DNA from 2 places in the Ruegeria sp. CF1 genome. Region 1 is predicted to be linked to the other one. Evidence: riboswitches for the same ligand, from Rfam matches in the RefSeq annotation. Region 1 holds a riboswitch; the other holds the start of a gene.
What was found. Region 1 has a riboswitch for cobalamin ahead of ACRZ96_RS15030 (hypothetical protein). Riboswitches for the same ligand answer to the same signal wherever they lie in the genome.

Region 1 (4,210 bases):
TGGTCCTCTCATTTCGCGGCTCAGCATGCGGCTGATCCGTCACTTCTACCGTATCGCATCTCGGCCGTACACCGGGATCGACTGATCGGGCTGAGCCCTGAAGGTGAATCGCCTTTGTTATCTCTGGATCAATCAACCGGCGCATATGCCGTTGGGGATTGGGTTCTGGCGGATGAAAACAAACGCATACGCCGAGTGCTGGACCGGCGCAGCCTGCTGCAGCGCCGGGCCGCAGGTACAGGGGCAGCGGCGCAGCTGATTGCTGCAAATGTTGATGTGCTGTTCATCGTTAGTTCCTGCAACGCCGATTTCAATATGCCACGATTGGAGCGGTATCTTGCGCTGGCACATCAGGCAGGCTGCTATCCGGTGGTCGTTCTGACCAAATCGGACATGTGCGATGATCCGAGCCTTTATGTAGATCAAGCCCAATCGCTCGCCCCGTTTCTGACGGTACTTGCGGTCAACGCGCTGGATCACGGCGATCTCGAACAAGTTCTGTCGTGGTGTCCGAAAGGACAAACCAGCGCCTTGCTTGGATCATCCGGCGTTGGGAAAACGACGCTCGCCAACGGGATGACGGGGCAGGATCAGGCCACCGCAGGTATTCGCGAAGACGATGCGCGCGGCAGGCACACAACAACCTCACGCGCCTTGCATCGCATGCGCAATGGCGGCTGGCTGATCGATACGCCCGGCATGCGCGCGTTACGTCTGCTAGATGCGCAAGAGGGGTTGGATGAGGTGTTCTCGGACATCTCAGACCTCAGCCTGAATTGCCGCTTCTCGGATTGTCAGCACGAGACCGAGCCCGGATGTGCGGTGCAGGCGGCAATCGACGCTGGTACGCTTGATCCCGCGCGGCTGGACCGCTGGCGCAAGCTGCGGCGCGAAGACCAACACAATTCCGCTTCGGTGGCGCAGGCCCGCGCCCGCGACAAGGCGTTCGGCAAGATGGTGCGCAGCGTGATGCACGAGAAAAAATCCCGTAAAGGGCTATAACGAAGCTGGGCACCGACCTACCGGTGCCCAGCGCTATCAGGCGATCAGTCTAGGCCAGACTGCCGCATTCCGTCTTGCGAATGCACCGATATGGCCGATCTTGGACACTCCTAATTCGCTTGGTGCAAGCAGATGGCGCCCGGCTTTGGGTCCATAGAGATCGGCAAGACGCCAGACAGCATCCGGCGGCACCATTTCATCATCTGCGAAGGTAAACAGATCGACACGTTTGCCCAAGTCTTTCCAGCGGGCGGCGGGCAGTGTCGTGCCGATCTCTGGCACATAGCTTTTGGGGGCGGTGCACCATTTGCGCCATTGCCAATAGACTTGGGCAGGCAGGTCCGATCCAAACCCGACCAACCGTCCGGGCAGGTAGCCAAGCGCCTTGACCACCAGCGGCGCGTGACCATACCAGAACAACGCCGCCAAAGCGCGATAAGGCCAAGGGTGATCCGCCAGCGTTACCAGACCCGAACAGACACAGATCATCCTGTCGATCTGATCGATATCGGGTTGGATCGGGCCAAACATTCCGCCCAAGGAATGACCGATGCTCCATAGCTTGGCCTGTGGAAACCGTCGGCGCATCTCGGCCCGGGCGGCTGGAATGTCGATCAACGCCCAATCGGCCATGGTGACATTTGACCGCTTTTGCGAACCCACCAAAGAGTGACCAAAATCCCGGTAGTCATAGGTCAGGCAGGCCATGCCCTGTTCTTCGGCGAGCCATCGGGCGAAGTGCTGATAGTAATCCCTCGGCACCCCAGTCGCACCGTTTATGACGACCACCTTTTCGGGGTCGGCAACCGGACGGTAAAGCCGCGCCGACAACATTGCCGGGTCGGACGGGATCTGAAAATCCTCGGTCACAACCGCCTGCTGCGTGTCCAACATGGTGCCCTCCAATACCGACTGAACTGATCAGTTCACCCGAAGCGCCTCAAGTCAAGGTTGACGTGGCTGGACCGTACGTCACTTGCCTGACGCAATCTTCTTGACTCGGGCACGGCGCAGCCGATAGCCATGTCGCGATGGTTCTCGCGCCCAATCGGGCCGGGATGAAAAGGGAACACGGTGCGGTTCTGCACGGAGAAAACCGGAAAGAACCTAGTCCGAGACTGCCCCCGCAACTGTAAGCGGAGAGCAATGCCGAGATACCACTGGCCTTGAAGGCTGGGAAGGTCGGCAAAGCGATGACCCGCAAGTCAGGAGACCTGCCATCAGATGTAGAACCGAAACTCGGGCGGGGTGTCCGGGACGGGTTTGATCGTGCTCTGCACCGACCAACCTGTGCCACGCCCTCGCCCTGCGCGCGGAGGGCGCATTGATGATCTGGAAGACTAAAACGCACGAATTCGCGGCGACCGTGTGCCAACGTACTGGGGCAACCTGCCCCGCACTGGCGCAAATGGCGCGGGCTCTGACGCAGGCCATGTCCACCACAAAACCGGTCACAAAATCTGGGTTTGAGATTGAAGGCAGTATTGACCTGTCGCACTGCCCAGAGGGATGTACCGCCCGCTTTCGCGCCCAATGCGACCAGATACGTGTATTCTGCGGAACCGATCCTGAAATCGATACCGGCCGGCTGGATGACTACGCAGACATGATGTTCGGAACCGAGTACCGCAGCCTACCCGCAGACCTGCTAAGGAATCCTCCTTGCGCCATGCTTGAGGCTTCGCTTCTGGTGCAGCACAACGGTGGCGAAATCTCGCCACATGTTGGTGTCTAAGCCGTCAAACGGCTTGAACACGGGCCGGTTCAACGGCCCAAAGCATCTGGGCATTTGTCTCGACTGCGCAAGGACGCACCGTACGCAATCGCTTCAATGCCGCCTCAGGCCGTTCACCGCATTCAACCATCAGACGCAGAACCACCATCCCGGATCGGCCACAGCCACCACGGCAATGCACTAGCACACGGCCACCACCTGACAACGCCTGACGGGCAGTCGCGCCAACGCGGGGCCAGCGGTCCAAAATCTCTTTGGGTGGCGTGCCAAAATCTTCGATCGGCAAATGCACCCATCTGCTGGCACGCCCCTGAATATCAGCGCCAAAATTCCGCGCACCATCCTGAATCATCTCGACCTCAGTCGTCATCGAGATCACAAGTCCCGGCTTCCAGTCTGCGATAAGATCGAGGTCTTCGGTATAAGTGCCTCCGCGCCCGGGCATCGATGACAAGGCCAAGGTGCCTCCGCCAACCTGCAACGCATAAACCACCAGTTGCGACATAATCTCCCCCCAAACAAACTTCACCCAACAACATACTGGTCCAGTAAATAGAATAGAGTGGATTTTAGCCGCATACCCACGCATTCCAAAATGAAAATCGTCCCGGCCGGCTGTGGACGCGGGCGGCGGGGGCCTCTACGCTGCGGCGTAACGCGAATCCGACAGAGCAGACATGACCGAGACGCCCAGCCCCGCCTACCAGGTTCTTGCCCGCAAATACCGCCCCGAAACCTTTGCCGATCTAGTCGGTCAGGATGCCATGGTGCGCACTCTGAAAAACGCCTTCGAGGCGGACCGGATCGCGCAGGCCTTCATCATGACCGGCATCCGCGGTACCGGCAAGACGACGACCGCTCGGATCATAGCCAAGGGTATGAACTGCATCGGTCCCGATGGCAGCGGCGGCCCTACCACCGAACCCTGCGGTCAATGTGAACACTGCGTAGCCATCATGGAGGGCCGCCATGTCGATGTGATGGAGATGGACGCCGCCAGCCGCACCGGTGTCAATGACATCCGCGAGATCATCGACAGCGTCCGCTATCGCGCTGCGTCCGCGCGCTACAAGATCTATATCATCGACGAGGTTCACATGCTGTCGACCAGCGCTTTCAACGCGCTGCTCAAGACGCTGGAAGAACCCCCCGAACACGTGAAGTTCATCTTTGCCACCACCGAGATTCGCAAGGTCCCGGTGACCGTCCTGTCCCGTTGCCAGCGCTTTGATCTGCGCCGGATCGAGCCGGAGGATATGATCGGACTGCTGCGCAAAATTGCAGGTGCCGAGGGGGCACAGATTGCCGAGGATGCGTTGTCGTTGATCACCCGGGCCGCCGAGGGATCGGCGCGGGATGCGACCTCACTGCTGGATCAAGCGATCTCGCACGGGGCCGGTGAAACCAGCGCGGATCAGGTGCGCGCGATGCTGGGGCTGGCCGATCGGGGCCGGGTGCTGGATCTGATGGATA
Region 2 (4,210 bases), on a different contig from region 1:
CCCAGAAACTGGGCCACTTCGGCGACGCTGTTGTAGTGGCACATCGAAACACGCACGCAGCTGTCCATGCCAAGCGGTGTCAAGATGTTGCCCGAGTAGTGATCGGCCTTGCGCAAATGCGTACGGATGCCTTGTTCGTTCAGTTGCTTGACCACATCGACCGACGGCACGCCCTCGACCTGCAGTGACACCAGCCCCTCGCGTGCAGGGTTATCGACACCGCCCAGAATGGTCACCTTCTCCATCTCGGCCAGCCCAGGCAGGTTGCCGGTTCCGCGGATCATCGCATCAGTCAGCGCTTTTTCCTGCTCATGGATCGCCTCTCCGGCAGCGACGAATTTTGCGCGCCGGTCGGTGGCGTCGCTGACCTGTGCGCCCAGCCATTCGAAATAGCTGATTACGTCAGACATTGTAGCGTAAGAGCCGGTATCACGCGTCCCCATTTCCCAATTGTCGGCGGGGCCGTCGATCAAGCTGTTATGTGGCAGCTTGGTCAGCCGGTCAGAAATCCAGGCCACCCCGTAACCATGGCGCGAGAACACCTTGTAAGGCGAGATCACATAGCCATCGACATCATAGGCGGTTAGGTCGATCCGGCCATGCGCGGCGTGCTGGATACCGTCGATTATGATGAAGCAATTGGGCGCAACGGCGCGGATCTCGGCAGCCACAGCCGCTACATCCACGCCCATACCGGTCACCGGCGAGGTGTGCACGATAGTCGCAACCTTTGTGTCCGGCGTTACCTGCGCCGCATAAGCATCTGCTGTGACGGTGCCTGTGGCGTCGTCATGGACCACCAGAACATGATCTTGCCCGGCCACCCCGGCCCAACGCGCGCAAGCGCTTCGGGTCGCGGGATGTTCCAGCGTTGTGCCAAGTACCCGACCGGTGGCGGTGCCCAGACAGGCGTTCATGATCAATCGAAACAGCAGCTCGGTCCCGCTTTCGCCGACAAAGAACTGGCCACCGGGGGCGTTCATGAACACGGCCATATCTTCTTTGGCCTTGTTGATTACCCGCACCAGTTCGTGACTTCCCGGGTTGTCGCGGCCCTGATTGTCAGGGATCGCAGCATAAGCCTGCGAGGTGCCCACAACCGAATTCAGCGTCAGCGCCCCACCCGCGTTTTCAAAGAAAATACGCGGTCCCTGCTGCGGGCAGTGGTCAACCTGCGCAAATCGGGCACGGATTTGTTCAAGCAATTCTGGAGTGATCTTGGTCATCGGGAACCATTCCTGCGAAAATGTCATTCTGGCAAGATATATGCGCCCTTTTGCAAAACTACTCACAAAAAAACTTGGGGCATTGTGGGTGGAAATTGAGACCATCGAGCCAAGAGAGCTCAGCCACAAGAACAATATGGTTCGCGAATTTCAATTTCGTCGGCCCGATCACACCCTCACGCATGCCTTCGCTCGGTTGCGAAACCGCTAGTCAGGCCGACGGTTTGTAACCTGAGCGTGGTTCTAGAGACATCGCTTTGCAAAAGAAGTTTGAACTAATGCAGAACGGCCTGGATCCTACGAAGCTACTTATTGCAACTGTCTTGGACACCAATCGCAGTGGCCATGCAGTTTTAGTTTATCGCTCGAGTGAAGGCGATTTGATTCTGGACAATGTCACCAACAGGATCAAATCTTGGAAGGAAACGAGGTATCTTTTCCTACGAATACAGGACCCAAATCACCCTGATCGTTGGGTACAGGTTTCTAGCGGCTAAAGACAATGTGGCGCGCCCTAGAGACGCGCCACAATAAAATTTTGGTCCTGCGACTACTGGTTGTTTCGCGGCAACCCAAGTTTAGGACACTGCTTCAAACTTTGGTCAAGCTTTCGCAGCGTTGTACAAACGCGGAGTCACCAGACCTGTACTGTTCAAACCGCGCATTGCCTTGGCTGCCGCAAGCACTGCCAGATCAGCAATCGGCTCAATGACGATTACCAGCATATAAGCGCCGCCAAAGGACAGAACCGACGCCATGGTTTCTGCGCCGAAACCCTGGCCGTAGAAGGCCCAGAACCCAACCCATGCGACTACTCCTCCCTGATACGTCGCACTTAGGGCAAGAGCTTGGCCATATTTGAGGTCAACATATGCTGTGCCGGGTGCGATGATGCGGCTGGCCAGTGCCTGTAGCGCAAATAGCGGCACCAGCAGAGTGGTCAGGTTGATGAAGTACTGCGGAAGATCGAACGGGGCAAAAAACACACCCTGAATCAGGAGACCAGCTGCCAATCCAAAAGCCGCGGGTGCAGCACCGAGAAGCAGAAACAGCGTCGACCCCAGGATGAAGTGGACTTCAGAGACACCAACCGGGAAATGCGGCAGGACTTCGAAGAAAAGGAAAACCCCAACGGTGGCGAGCACCGAGCGCATAACAAAAGATGCAGGTCCATTCGCACGCAATGTGGAAAACGTTTCTTTCGCTGCGTAAGTAGCCGCACCTGCGGCGGTAACATAGGAAAGCGCGATTTTGGCACCATTCACGATGCCCGGTTCGATATGCATGTTCTTTCTCCCTACCGCCTCACCCGGCGGCTTGTCAGGTTGAATCGACCGTAAGGCCGACAGGTTCAGTCTGGGCATAGCCCGGCGCTTTACGGCAGGTCTCCTGACTCGCGGGTGCTCGCTCCGCCAACCTTCCCGGTTCCATTACGAACCAGTGGTGTCTTGGCATCGCTCTCCGCTCACAGTTGCGGGGGCAGTTACGGAATTGGCGCCATTGAAAACACCGAACCGTATTCCCTTTTAATCCTTTTGGCTTCCGCCATCAGGAACCGAAAACAATTCACCGCTACAATGGCGGCTTCGCCTGTGTCAATTGTCTTTGCGACCTATTCCAATGTAAACTCGACCGAAGCAGGATTCACGCAACCGGTCACTTGATCGACAGGGTAAACCAAGCGTTACCTGAAACCTCTTGAAGCTCTAGCTGCTAGAGGCTTTAAGATTCGGATTAATTCGCGATAGTGCGATCCAAATACGTTAAACTTGTGAACCAGGACGAGACCTATGCTTACAAGGCGCCATTTCATTCAATCCACCACAGCGCTGTTCTCGGCGTCTGCGGCCAGTCCATTGATCGCCAAAACCTGGCCAACCGCATCGCAGAAGACCTATTGGGACAGTCAGGTCACGCCAATTGGTTACGATCCAATGACCTCAAATCCGTGGGGTGTTCATGACCGTTTTTTACCAAGACGCGTCGCGGCAAATGATGGTTTGGTTCCAGGTGACATCCATGTGGATGCCGTCGCGCGCTATCTCTATCATATCGAAGAAGGCGGGACCGCAATGCGCTATGGCGTAGCGATCGCGCGCGGGAACCTTTACGAGCCCGGCACCTATGTTATCCGCCGAAAGGTCGAATGGCCACACTGGACACCAACCGCTTCAATGATCGAGCGCAACCCCGAATACGCGGAATTCCGGAATGGCATGGAGCCCGGGCCGAATAATGCTCTCGGCTCTCGTGCCCTTTATCTATACGTTGGAGACCGAGACACATATCTCAGAATTCACGGCACGCCTGAGCCAAGAAGCATCGGCGGTCGCGCAAGTTCTGGATGTGTGCGAATGATCATGGCTCATATCAATGACCTCTACCCAAACGTGAAAACCGGCTCGACCGCTTTCCTATACTCTGCCGAAGATAGCGTCACAGCCCGCTCATGAATATTGGGCAGCGTACAAGGACGTCGCTGCCCTCATTTCGATCAGGCGTCGCGCGCAATGCAGATCGGAGCGCCATTCGTCGCGCGCAATGGTACCAATGTCGTCTCGACGGGTCCGCTGTGCTCATACCAAAAGCAATTATCTTCTGGCAAAAGGCGTGCCGTGGTCAAATCCTGCGCCGGCCCTGCCAGCGCTACGACCGAATCTGGCACGTTGCCTGGTTCAAGTGCCTTGCTTTTGGCTCCGGTGAACTGGGCTGAGCAACCAGCCGTAATCGAGACTAACGTGATGGTAATTGCGATCCGTTTCTGCATTGATCTGTTCCAAATTTTTTGCGTCATCTGCAATTAGATTGCATCCACACGGCCGGCCCGCAAGACGAAATGAACTAACAATATCGCAGGCAAAGAACCCGGATGAAAAAAATATAAAAGGTATTGAAGCTCTAGTTACTGTAGGAACTATTTACAAAGGACCATAGAGATTCTTGAGGTCCAATCATGTCATCCGATACCCATAGCCACGACCATG

Region 2: another riboswitch for cobalamin. It lies ahead of ACRZ96_RS07945 (energy-coupling factor ABC transporter permease); the one in region 1 lies ahead of ACRZ96_RS15030 (hypothetical protein).

Annotation. Positions count from the first base shown of each region.
Region 1 is NZ_JBQFRN010000008.1:137,882-142,091, reverse strand. It holds gene rsgA (ribosome small subunit-dependent GTPase A) at 1-1,002, shown strand, start outside; gene ACRZ96_RS15035 (alpha/beta hydrolase family protein) at 1,039-1,896, opposite strand; cobalamin riboswitch at 2,019-2,238, shown strand; gene ACRZ96_RS15030 (hypothetical protein) at 2,330-2,737, shown strand; gene ACRZ96_RS15025 (phosphatase domain-containing protein) at 2,742-3,242, opposite strand; gene ACRZ96_RS15020 (DNA polymerase III subunit gamma/tau) at 3,415-4,210, shown strand, end outside.
Region 2 is NZ_JBQFRN010000003.1:38,837-43,046, forward strand. It holds gene ACRZ96_RS07935 (aminotransferase class V-fold PLP-dependent enzyme) at 1-1,226, opposite strand, end outside; gene ACRZ96_RS07940 (transglutaminase-like cysteine peptidase) at 1,484-1,723, shown strand; gene ACRZ96_RS07945 (energy-coupling factor ABC transporter permease) at 1,829-2,512, opposite strand; cobalamin riboswitch at 2,589-2,801, opposite strand; gene ACRZ96_RS07950 (L,D-transpeptidase) at 3,017-3,679, shown strand; gene ACRZ96_RS07955 (hypothetical protein) at 3,721-4,020, opposite strand; gene ACRZ96_RS07960 (heavy metal translocating P-type ATPase) at 4,180-4,210, shown strand, end outside.